DNA from 3 places in the Paraburkholderia gardini genome. Region 1 is predicted to be linked to each of the others. Evidence: predicted binding sites of a transcription regulator. Region 1 holds the regulator's gene; each other region holds the start of a gene.

Region 1 (4,197 bases):
TCCGCACCTGAAAGTTTGTCGATAACGCGCCGGTCGCGTTTGGTCGGCCGGCCGTGCATGCTGGCGGCCGGTTCGCGATACGTCTTGCGCCGGTCCTGTTCCGCCAGCCGTTTTTCCCTGCCTTCAGCTGTTTCAGCGTAGAGCGTCTGCGCGACGCTCGCCGGGCCGCGCACGTCGCAGATGCCCAGCACTTCCAGTTGCCACAGAACCTGCTCGATCTGGATCTCGACCGGGTCGCCCACCCGCACGTCCTTCGACGGCTTGACCGTCGCGCCGCCGATCCGCACACGTCCTTTCTCGACCGCGTCCGCCGCGAGCGAACGCGTCTTGAAGAAGCGCGCGGCCCACAGCCATTTGTCGATCCGCAGACGCGCACCGGGCCCGGTATCAATTCTGTAGTTCATTGAAGCTCTTCCAATCCTGATCAATTATTCAGCCTGTTTCCGACCCGTTCCCCGTTCGTTGTCGACCATCACGCCTGGGCCACCGCGGCGCCCTGCGCAGGCGCCGGCTGAATGACCGGCCAGCCTTGCAGATGTTGCGCGACGATCTCGCCCAGCGCCGCGATCCACGGCGAAGAAGCATTGACGCACGGGATACGGTGAAACTCCTTGCCGCCCGCGTGCAGAAATTCGTCGCGCACTTCAAGGCCGACTTCCTCGATCGTCTCCAGACAATCAGCTGTGAAACCGGGGCAAAACACGTCCGCGCGCCGCACGCCTGCCTGCCCAAGCTCCTTCAGCGTGGGCGCGGTATAGGGCTGCAGCCACTCGGCGCGCCCAAAACGCGACTGGAACGTGATGCGGCACTCCACCGGCGACAGGTGCAGCGCGTTCATCAGCAGCGCGCCGGTCTGCTGGCATTGCTCGTGATACGGATCGCCGAGATCGAGCGTGCGTTTCGGCACGCCGTGAAAACTCAACACCAGCTTGTCGCCATTCGCGAAATCCGGCTGGCCGTGCGTCTGCCAGTAGTGCCGCACCTGCGCGGCGAGCGCGGCGATATATGCCGGATGGTCGCAATAGTGACGCACCGTGCGCACTTCCGGCTGGTTGCGCATGCGCCGCAACGCAACGAATGCGTCGTCGAATGCCGTGGCCGTGGTGGACGACGAATACTGCGGATACATCGGCATCAACAGCACCCTCTCGGCGCCCGACAGTTTCAACTGCTTCAGCATCGCGGGAATGCCCGGTGTGCCATAGCGCATCGCGTAATCGACGATCACCTGATAGTCGTTCAGATGCAGCAGATGGCGCAGCGCCTCCACCTGCTTTTCGGTGTGGACACGCAGCGGCGAACCCTCCGGCATCCATACGGCCGCGTACTTCTTTGCCGACGCCCGACCACGAAACGGCAGGATCAACAGACGCAGGATCACCTGCCAGATCGCGGCCGGAATCTCGACCACGCGCGGATCGGACAGGAACTGCGCGAGGTAGCGACGCACGGCACGCGGCGTTGGAGCATCCGGCGTGCCGAGATTGATCAGCAACACCGCGACACGATGTGACGTGGCGGACTGCGAAGGCCGCTCGAGATCGAAACGCATATTCAGTTGGCCCGGTGGCGTGCTGCAGGAAATCGGTTCAGGTGGAGCCCATTATAGCGGCCCGGTTTTCCACCGATAGCTGGCCATCCGGCCAGTTGGCGCGGTGCGCGCGGTCGCGCATCATGTGTCTCATGCGATGCGCGACGTGCGGTGCACGCGGGGTGTTACTGCTGGCTGAGGCTCATCGAAAGCAGCCGTGCGGTGATGTCGACGATCGGAATGACACGGTTGTAGGCCATGCGCGTCGGCCCGATCACACCGAGCGTGCCGACGATCTTTCCATTCACCTCGTACGGCGCGGTCACCACGCTCATTTCCTCGATCGGCACCAGATTCGATTCACCGCCGATGAAAATCTGCACGCCCTGCGCGTGACTCGATACGTCGAGCAATTGAAGGAGGCTGGTCTTCTGGTCAAACACATCGAAAAGCTTGCGCAGCCGCGCCATGTCCGACGAAAGGTCGGCGACTTCGAGCAGGTTGCGCTCGCCCGAAATCAGCACGGTCTCGCCCGTGTCGGTGTCGTCGGTGCTGGCGGTCACGGCCGCGTGCATCAGCGTGGTCATGTCGCCGCGCAACTCGTCGATCTCGTCGCGCAGGCGCCGGCGTACCACGTCGAACGAAAGGCCCGCGAAGTGCGCGTTGATGTAATTGGAGGCTTCCACGAGCTGCGACGGCGAGAAGTCGCGCTGGGTGGCCATGATGCGGTTCTGCACGTCGCCTTCGGGCGTCACGATGATAAGCAGGATGCGCTTGTCGGACAGGCGCATGAATTCGATCTGCTTGAATACGTGGCTGCGCCGCGGCGTCAGCACGACGCCCGCGAACTGCGACAGGCTGGAGAGCACGCTCGCCGCCGCCGCGACGATTTTCTGCGGCTCGCCGCCCTGGAGCGTGGTCTTGACCGTGCGCATGACCGCTTCTTCGTCAGCGGCGGATTCGACGGTCAGCATCGTGTCGACGAAAAGACGATAGCCGCGCGGCGTCGGAATGCGCCCGGCCGAGGTGTGCGGGCTGATCACAAGACCGAGATCCTCGAGGTCCGACATCACGTTGCGGATGGTCGCCGGGCTGAGCTCGAGGCCGGAATAGCGGGAAAGCGTGCGCGAGCCGACCGGCTGACCTTCGGCGATATAGCGCTCGATCAGCGTTTTGAGGAGGGTTTGTGCGCGAGGATCTAGCATGAGGGAAAATTTTAGCTCAACGGCGATACTTCAGGGAGCGATCACAAAACGTTTCGCTACAGTCGCGGGTTCGTCGCGTCTGGCGTCCGGCGGCACGCCGCCGGGCGGCCTGTCGTCAGTGGCGGTTCACCATTCTAGCGACAAACCCACACCGGCCGCGCAGCCGCGCCCGCCAGCGGGCAAAGTAGCGGCAGGCGCCACCACTCACGGCGCGTTGCCAGGTCCGCCGTCCTGCGCGCTGTTGCGACAGCAGGTGAAAGGTTCTTTTCGACACACAGCTATGGTGTAATGCCGGCATGCAAGTTACCAGCCAGTTCAAGACCGTTGCGCTAGTCGGGCGCAGCCACACGCCAGGCATCGGCGAGCCGCTGACGGAGCTCGCGTCGTGCATCGCGCGGCGCGGCTTCGACGTCGTGTTCGAAGCGGACACCGCCCAGGAAATCGGCGTGACCGGCTATCCGGCACTGCGTCCCGACGAGATCGGCGCACGTGCGGACGTCGCGGTGGTGCTGGGTGGTGATGGCACCATGCTCGGCATCGGGCGTCAGCTCGCGCCCTACCGCACGCCGCTGATCGGCATCAACCATGGCCGGCTGGGCTTCATCACGGATATTCCGATTTCGGACATGCGGGAAATCGTCCCCCAGATGCTGGCGGGCAGTTTCGAGCGGGAAGAACGGACGCTGCTCGAAGCCCGCATCATGCGCGACGGCGAGCCGATCTATCACGCGCTGGCTTTCAACGACGTGGTGGTCAACCGGAGCGGCTTCTCGGGGATGGCGGAACTGCGCGTCTCTGTCGACGGGCGTTTCATGTACAACCAGCGCTCGGACGGCCTGATCGTCGCCACGCCGACCGGGTCGACCGCATATGCGCTGTCGTCGGCGGGGCCGATCCTGCATCCGCGGCTACAGGGTCTCGTGCTCGTGCCGATTGCGCCGCACGCGCTGTCGAACCGCCCGATCGTGATTCCGGACGACTCGGCGGTCAGCATCCAGATCATTTCGGGTCGCGACGTCAACGTGAATTTCGACATGCAGTCGTTCACGGCGCTGGAACTGAACGACACGATCGACGTACGCCGCTCGCGCCACACCGTGCCGTTCCTGCATCCGGTCGGCTACAGCTATTACGCGACGCTGCGCAAGAAGCTTCACTGGAACGAGCACCCGTCGCTCGCGGACGATCCGCCGACGTGAACCATCCGCATACCGTTCACCGGTCGACTCGACTCGCGTGAGCGGGCAGCCGACAGATTGACCTGCATGGCCGCGCAACTACGCAACCCGACAACCACACAGGAAGCAAAACGCAAGGACACGCAGTGTCACCCGCGCATCGAATTTGCCGCTAAAACAGCTAACCAGACCAGACTCCATGCTTCGCCATCTCTCGATACGCGACTTCGTGATCGTCGCCGCGCTCGATCTCGAATTCGACAGCGGCTTCACGGTTTTCTCC
Region 2 (4,197 bases), on a different contig from region 1:
CCTTTGAGAGAGCCAATATTCAGCGAGCCGTCGTGATGCGGCGCGATGGACGAAGACGGTTCGGACTGCTGGCCGGCAACGGCGGTTTGCGGATCGCGGTCAGCGAGCGCCTCGAGCAAGTCGGCCGAAGGCACGAAGAAGAGGCCACCCGTGACCGGGCGACTATAGTCGAGCAGCCGGTCGTAATTGCCCGGCGGCCGTCCGACGAACATGTTCTCCAGCATCTGCTCGATCGGCGCGGGCGAACGCGCGTAACCGATGAAGTAGGTGCCGAACTCGCCCGCGCCGGGACGCCCGAACGGCATGTTGTCCCGCAGGATTTTCACATCCTCGCCGTTCTCTTCGAGCGTTGTCAGCGAGCTGTGCGATGACGACGGTTTGACCGCTGCGTCGAGTTCGATGTCGGACAACTTCGTGCGACCGATAATGCGCTCCTGCGTCTCGACGGAAAGCGCATTCCAGCCAGTCATGTCGTGAAGATACTTCTGCACGAGGACATAGCTGCCGCCCACGAAGTCCGGATCCTCGTCACCGATGAGAGTGAAATCGGCGGCCTCGCGATCCGTCGGATTTTCGGTGCCGTCGACGAAGCCCACCATGCTGCGTAAATCGAAGTAGCGGAAACCATGCACTTCATCCACCACCGAGACCGCGTCGCGCAGCCGCCCTGTCAGCTGCGTGGCGAGCTCGAAACAGAGATCCATCTGGTCTGCGCGGATGTGCAGCAGGATATCCCCGGGCGTGCCCACGGCGTGGCGTTCGCCTTCGCCGAATTCGCGAAACGGATGCAGCCCAGCGGGACGCGGAGTGCCGAACAGCGTGTCCCACGCGTCGGAGCCGAAGCCGCACACGCACGACAGGTTGCCTGCGGGGACGCGCTTGCCGACCGAGCGCACGAGGGCGGCGATATCCGCGCACCACGCGCGCACCGTGCCGGCTGCTTCATCGCCGCCCACAAGGGTCGCGACGATGAAGATCGCGCTACGCGTGACGACGTTATTGCAAACGGCTTGCGATTCTGGCGTGTCTTTGGGCATGGGACTGGATGTTGATAAACCGTTATGGATTCCGGCAACAGCCGAACGAATGTTTCCCGCTTCGCGATGATGAGCCTGAAACGGACACGCGTCGCATTTCCGAAGGACCGAAGCAGGTTTGCTGTTGTGTTCGCAGATGTTATACCGTGAGGCTGTCTTATGGAAACTGCAGAAGGGCTTTGCGACGCGTCCGGATGCGGGACAGGGCCGTCCCCTCTCAATTCACTGTTTATTTCGATACTTCATATCGGGTCCGGCGATTTCTTTTTCTCCTGCGGTATCGTTACCATCGATGCAGGCGGGCCGTTTTCGCTATCAAGGCAGGAGTGCGGTCAAAAATTAATATGGATTCCAAAACGGTATGAACGGATCATCTGATTGCCTTGAATGGACTAAACCTTGATCGATTGGCGCTAACTCCGGGCCGACAGGAGACGCGATGTCTGAAACAAGCCGTGATACCGGAAAGACGTATCGTCAACGCCTGATATGGTTCGTTGCGTTGTGGCTGCTCGGCGTCGCCGGGGCGGCGCTCCTCGCGCTACCGTTCCATCTTCTCGTCGCCGCGGCAATGCACCGGTGACACTGCAGATCGACGCCGCTGGATCGAAGCCAGGCTGCGTGCCGATCATCCCGGGCAGTCGTCTGCGTTGATGTTCTCGCGACCCTTGCAGTTCTCGCGCGTCCGCGCGGAGTGGAAATATCGCCTGCTATCTGCGGACTAAGGGATTTCCCCAGGTCGCGATCACTAAGAAAAATTCAGTGAACCTGAATCGCCAGGCAGTCGGCTACAAATGATCGATATCTCGCGTGACATCGGCGCGCGTCTACAGACAGGCCACTGTTTCAAAAGGGAATTATTCCGATCTACCCAGATTTGCCGCGCCGCGAGATTCAGGTTCGAGACGAACAACACTCCCGCTGAGCAGCCCCTGGCGAAACAATCCCCGCGCCCCTTCTTGAATTTGTCACCGCCCGTCCATATAATTAGCACTCGCTGCACGAGAGTGCTAACAACATTTCCGGTTGGCCCTGCCAGCCGGGTTTTCTCAGCGTTCTTCAGTCTCAATCCAGAGAGGAGTATGTATGAACCTTCGTCCTTTGCATGATCGCGTGATCGTCAAGCGTCTTGACCAGGAAACCAAGACTGCGTCGGGCATCGTGATCCCCGAAGCCGCAGCGGAAAAGCCGGATCAAGGCGAAATCCTCGCAGTCGGCCCGGGCAAGCGTGACGACAAGGGTGCGCAGATCGCACTCGACGTGAAAGTGGGCGATCGCGTCCTGTTCGGCAAGTACGCTGGCCAGACCGTCAAGGTCGATGGCAACGAACTGCTGGTGATGCGTGAAGAAGACATCATGGCCGTGGTGCAGAAGTAAGCGAAAAATCGCTGAAATCCCGGCTATATCCCAGAGAATTCAAGGAGTTTGAAGATGGCAGCTAAAGACGTCGTATTCGGTGATTCCGCCCGTGCCAAGATGGTTGAAGGCGTGAACATCCTCGCGAACGCTGTGAAGGTCACGCTGGGTCCGAAGGGCCGCAACGTGGTCCTGGAACGCAGCTTCGGCGGCCCGACGGTCACGAAGGACGGTGTTTCGGTCGCAAAAGAGATCGAACTGAAAGACAAGCTCCAGAACATGGGCGCACAGATGGTCAAGGAAGTGGCTTCCCGGACCAGCGACAACGCAGGCGACGGCACGACGACGGCAACCGTTCTCGCGCAATCGATCGTTCGCGAAGGCATGAAGTACGTCGCATCGGGCATGAACCCGATGGACCTGAAGCGCGGTATCGACAAGGCTGTGACGGCCGCTATCGAAGAACTGCGCAAGATCAGCAAGCCGTGCACGACGAACAAGGAAATCGCCCAGGTTGGCGCGATCTCCGCGAACAGCGATTCGTCGATCGGTGACCGCATCGCTGAAGCGATGGACAAGGTCGGCAAGGAAGGCGTCATCACCGTCGAAGACGGCAAGTCGCTGCAAGACGAGCTGGACGTTGTCGAAGGCATGCAGTTCGACCGCGGCTACCTGTCGCCGTACTTCATCAACAACCCGGACAAGCAGGTCGCTGTGCTCGAAAACCCGTTCGTGCTGCTGCACGACAAGAAGGTTTCGAACATTCGTGACCTTCTCCCGGTGCTCGAGCAAGTCGCCAAGGCTGGCCGTCCGCTGCTGATCATCGCTGAAGACGTCGAAGGCGAAGCACTGGCAACGCTGGTGGTGAACAACATCCGTGGCATCCTGAAGACCGTTGCTGTGAAGGCTCCGGGCTTCGGCGACCGTCGCAAGGCCATGCTCGAGGACATCGCTATCCTGACGGGTGGCCAGGTCATCGCTGAAGAAACCGGCCTGACGCTCGAAAAGGCAACGCTGGCCGAACTGGGCCAGGCGAAGCGCATCGAAGTGGGCAAGGAAAACACGACGATCATCGACGGCGCTGGCGAAGGTGCAACGATCGAAGCACGCGTGAAGCAAGTGCGTATGCAGATCGAGGAAGCAACGTCGGACTACGACCGTGAAAAGCTGCAGGAACGCGTTGCCAAGCTGGCAGGCGGCGTTGCGGTGATCAAGGTTGGCGCTGCGACCGAAGTCGAAATGAAGGAAAAGAAGGCACGTGTCGAAGACGCACTGCACGCAACGCGCGCGGCTGTGGAAGAAGGCATCGTGGCAGGTGGCGGTGTTGCGCTGATCCGCGCTCGCACGGCTATCGCTGGTCTGAAGGGCGCTAACGCCGATCAGGACGCAGGTATCAAGATCGTGCTGCGCGCGATGGAAGAACCGCTGCGCCAGATCGTCACGAACGGCGGCGAAGAAGCCAGCGTCGTGGTGGCAGCAGTTGCAGCAGGCAAGGGCAACTACGGCTACAACGCAGCAACGGGCGAGTACGTCGACCTGGTCGACGCAGGTGTTGTGGACCCGACGAAGGTGACGCGCACGGCGCTGCAAAACGCAGCTTCGGTCGCCGGTCTCCTGCTGACGACGGACGCAGCTGTCTGCGAACTGCCGAAGGAAGATGCACCGATGGGCGGCGGTATGCCCGGCGGCATGGGCGGCATGGGCATGGACATGTAATTCCGGTTCCCGGGCCTTCGCGGCCCGGTCTGGAACACATGTGGGAAGCGCGTCGAAAGATGCGCGGCCCAAAAAGAAAACCCGCAGA
Region 3 (4,197 bases), on a different contig from region 1:
CGACAGACGGACGTGTCGCCGCGTTTGCGGGCTGCCGCGTCGGCGGACAGACGGTGCGCTACGGCGTCGGCGTAAGCGACGATGAAGCGACGGCCGTCATCGATGCGGTGGTGAGCGGCGTCAATCGTGCGGTGTGGGCGCCGGTGGACCGGCGCGTCGCGGCGTAACCGCCGACATAAGGGAAGACGGCGGGGAAAAAAGCTGGCCCGCCGTCAGATTCAACGCAGTACATCAGGTGGCGAAGCGTCGAAACATGGCGCGACGCCGTGCGTCATGCGCCCAGGCGGCTCACAAGGCTGCCTGGCGATGGGAAACCGACCCGTTTCACTCGATTGCGCAACGCGTCGCCTGCCAGGCGATCAGCCGCCAGTGCCCGGCTTCCTGTGTCTGGATTGCGGTATAGGCGATCGGGAAAAGCAGCGCGCCGCTGTTCGCTTCCATCTCGATCAGCGCGCGGCCCGTGACGACGCAGGTCTCATGACCCACGGTCAGAATGTCCTGCGACTGGATTTCGATCTGCCGGTAGCGGCGACGGCCCGCCGTGATGGCGTCGATGAACTGCTGCTTCGACTCCCGCTTGCCGTTGGTATGGACGTAGACGACACTGTCCGACAGGAGCGCGTCGAGCAGTTCACCGTTGCCGTCGACCATCGCGCGAAAGCGGTCTCGCTCCAGCCCGCGAATCGCCTCGATCATTTTTGCCGCCATCGCTCTGCCCCTTTGCACCGAAAGGCGCCGCGCGCGGCGGCCCCGACCGTCAGAAGTTGTATTGCAGATATAGCTGGGTGAAATTTATACCAGGATTGGGCTCTTTGATACTGGCGTTGGACAGATGCTGGAATCGAAAGCCTGCCTCGTATTGCTGGCGGTCGCCGAACTGGGCGCCCACGCCCGCCATATCGGCGAACTGGAACCCCGACGACAGCGTGTACGAATTCGAAATCGTCGGGCTGGTCAACACGCGCACACCGATGCCAGCTTCAACGAACGGCCGGAACCAGCCCGCACCCTTGATAAACCGGATCACCGGTGTAATGCCGAACTCACCGGTGTTCTGGTGCACGTCCCCCTCGCTGCTATGCCACCACGAGACGTGCGCCTCGCCGATCAGCGCGAAGTGCCAGCCGCCGATCTCCCACCACGTCAATCCCGGGTCCCACACCACGCCCAGATCGAGCTTGTTGACGTGATGATCGGCCATACCGCCCGCCACCTGGATGCCGAACTGATCCGCGGCAGCCAGCTCTGAAAAGGTCAGAAATGCCAGTACGAAGGCGCCCCGAAGCGCCCAGCCGAGCTGTGCATTTTTCTTCTTCATCAAACACCTTCGCCCAGATTCGATGGTCACCGCGAGGCGGCCTCCGCCATTTTAGAGAGAAGTGAAGTAAAAGAAACCTTATAAAAGAAAGCCGGCTTTGACGAATAATTGCTTGAAATCAGACGAAAACAGGTCATTTATCCGCACCAAAGCATCGCAATAGCAAATTGTACGGGCCCAGCAAAATTCCTGCAGACGGCGTACCATGCTATTGAACATGAAGTTTCAATAGGTTACACGGAACTCTCAAGTCCCTACGGCCTCTAAGTATTAGCACTCCTGCTACTGGAGTGCTAACATCCACGGGAGTCGTTTTCTGACTGAGCATCTGGTTGATTCCATAGGAGTTTCATACGTGAGCAATGCACTGACCCTTCCGAGTACTCTGAGCCCGCCGTCGGCTAAGGCCGCTCCGGCAGGCGCTCTGGTGCTCGCGCATTCTTCGCTGCTGCCCGGCCAGCTGGGCAATATCGACGCCTACATTCAGGCCGTGAACCGGATTCCGATGCTGACGCCGGCGGAGGAACGCCAGTTCGCCACCGAATTTCGCGAGCAGGACAATCTGGAGTCCGCCCGTCGTCTGGTGCTGTCGCACCTGCGTCTTGTCGTGTCGATCGCGCGTAACTACCTGGGCTACGGCCTGCCGCACGCCGACCTGATCCAGGAAGGCAACATCGGCCTGATGAAGGCGGTGAAACGCTTCGATCCTTCGCAGAACGTGCGGCTGGTTTCGTACGCCATGCACTGGATCAAGGCGGAGATCCACGAATACATCCTGCGCAACTGGCGCATGGTGAAGGTCGCCACCACCAAGGCGCAGCGCAAGCTATTCTTCAACCTGCGCAGCCACAAGCAGGGTTTCCAGGCGTTCACGCCGGAGGAAATCGAAGGACTCGCGACCGAGCTGAACGTGAAGCGCGAAGAAGTTGCCGAAATGGAAACGCGTCTGTCCGGCGGCGATATCGCGCTCGAAGGCCAGGTCGAAGACGGTGAAGAGGCGTATTCGCCGATCGCGTGGCTGGCCGACTCGCATAACGAGCCGACCGCGGTGCTCGCCGCACGTCAGCGCGACAGGCTGCACAGCGACGGTATCGCCAGCGCGCTCGACGCGCTCGACGCCCGCAGCCGCCGCATCATCGAGGCACGCTGGCTGAAGGTCGACGACAACGGTTCGGGCGGCTCGACGCTGCACGAACTCGCCGACGAATTCGGTGTATCGGCGGAACGTATCCGTCAGATCGAGGCCAGCGCGATGAAGAAAATGCGTGGTGCATTGAGCGAATACGCGTAACGCACAAGCCGGCTTGCCCGGCACCGCTGTTGTATCCGGCCCTGCCTTCGAAAGATGGCGGGGCTTTTTCTTGTCTGCGGCCTGACTCCCGATTCATTTCCAGGACAATCGCCCCCTTTTTGTTGACGCAACATAAAGAGCGCGGCGATACTGATTTCGCGGGTTCGCCTTCGCGACCGTATGCCACAGCGCGGAACTCGCGCGTCGATGGGCTCGCTCCTGGAATTCCGTCATGCATTTTGCCAGGCCGCGCCATGCGGCCCGACCGGCACTCCTCCCATGGAGCCGTCATCGACCCATCATGACCATAACGCTGAATCACAGGACTCCTCGCCTGCGCCTGCGCGCGCGCTGCGCCGCATGGGCGCGCGGTCCGACTTTCGCACGCGATATCGTCATCGTGCTCGCGATCAAGTTCGCGCTGCTGATGATCCTCAAATACGCATTCTTCAATCATCCGCAGGCAGAGCACATGTCGCTGCCGCCAGCGGTCGTCGCAGAGGCGCTACTCGGCGTTCCCGCACCGCATCCGTCTCGAGGTGATACTCATGCACGCTAGCGAAGTCGTCGACCTTTCGCGCTTACAGTTCGCCGTCACGGCGCTCTACCATTTTCTGTTCGTGCCCCTGACGCTCGGCCTGTCATGGCTGCTCGTCATCATGGAGTCGGTCTATGTCATGACCGGCAAGCAGATCTACAAGGACATGACCCAGTTCTGGGGCAAGCTCTTCGGGATCAACTTCGCGATGGGCGTCACGACCGGGCTCACGCTCGAGTTCCAGTTCGGCACGAACTGGTCGTACTACTCACATTACGTCGGCGATATTTTCGGGGTGCCGCTGGCCGTCGAAGGTCTGATGGCGTTCTTCCTCGAATCGACGTTCGTCGGGCTCTTTTTCTTCGGCTGGACCCGGCTTTCGAGAGTGCAGCATCTGGTCGTCACGTTCCTCGTCGCGCTCGGATCGAACCTGTCGGCGCTGTGGATTCTGGTCGCGAACGGCTGGATGAACAATCCCGTCGGCGCCCACTTCAACTACCAGACGATGCGCATGGAGCTGTCCAGCATCTTCGATGTGCTGTTCAATCCGGTCGCGCAGGTGAAGTTCGTGCATACGGTGTCGGCGGGCTACGTGACGGCGTCGATGTTCGTACTCGGTGTGTCGTCGTGGTATCTGCTGAAGCGTCGTGACACCGCATTCGCGCTGCGTTCATTCGCGATCGCGGCGGGTTTCGGGCTGGCGTCCACGATCTGCGTGATCGTGCTCGGCGACGAATCGGGCTATCGCACGGGTGAAGTGCAGCAGATCAAGCTCGCCGCCATCGAATCCGAATGGGATACGGCACCCGCACCTGCGCCGTTCACGATCATCGGCATTCCGAACCAGCAGGGAGAACGCACCGATTACGCAATCCGCGTGCCCTATGCGCTTGGCATCATCGCGACGCGCTCGCTCGACGAACCGGTGCTGGGCCTGAAAGACCTGATGGCGCACAACGAAACGCGCATCAGAAGCGGCATGCTCGCATACGGCGCGCTACAGCATCTGAAAAGCGGCGACGACACCGACGAAGCGCACGCAACGTTCGA

The links. Region 1 encodes HrcA, which represses chaperone genes, less so after heat shock. Its sites were predicted from a motif close to TTAGCACTCNNNNNNNNNGAGTGCTAA; they were not measured.
Region 2: a site for HrcA is predicted at 2,025-2,051, ahead of groES (co-chaperone GroES). Genes of this name have one in related genera too.
Region 3: a site for HrcA is predicted at 1,589-1,615, ahead of rpoH (RNA polymerase sigma factor RpoH). Genes of this name have one in related genera too.

What each region holds. Positions count from the first base shown of each region.
Region 1 is NZ_CAJQZB010000006.1:147,304-151,500, reverse strand. It holds gene LPA37_RS07055 (RNA-binding S4 domain-containing protein) at 1-404, opposite strand, end outside; gene hemH (ferrochelatase) at 473-1,552, opposite strand; gene hrcA (heat-inducible transcriptional repressor HrcA) at 1,717-2,736, opposite strand; gene LPA37_RS07040 (NAD kinase) at 3,033-3,935, shown strand; gene recN (DNA repair protein RecN) at 4,114-4,197, shown strand, end outside.
Region 2 is NZ_CAJQZB010000021.1:66,318-70,514, forward strand. It holds gene LPA37_RS15970 (Dyp-type peroxidase) at 1-1,037, opposite strand, end outside; gene LPA37_RS15975 (hypothetical protein) at 1,477-1,620, shown strand; gene groES (co-chaperone GroES) at 2,124-2,414, shown strand; gene groL (chaperonin GroEL) at 2,469-4,109, shown strand.
Region 3 is NZ_CAJQZB010000002.1:132,762-136,958, reverse strand. It holds gene leuA (2-isopropylmalate synthase) at 1-167, shown strand, start outside; gene LPA37_RS02525 (nuclear transport factor 2 family protein) at 325-708, opposite strand; gene LPA37_RS02520 (acyloxyacyl hydrolase) at 758-1,321, opposite strand; gene rpoH (RNA polymerase sigma factor RpoH) at 1,674-2,609, shown strand; gene cydP (cytochrome oxidase putative small subunit CydP) at 2,911-3,168, shown strand; gene LPA37_RS02505 (cytochrome ubiquinol oxidase subunit I) at 3,158-4,197, shown strand, end outside.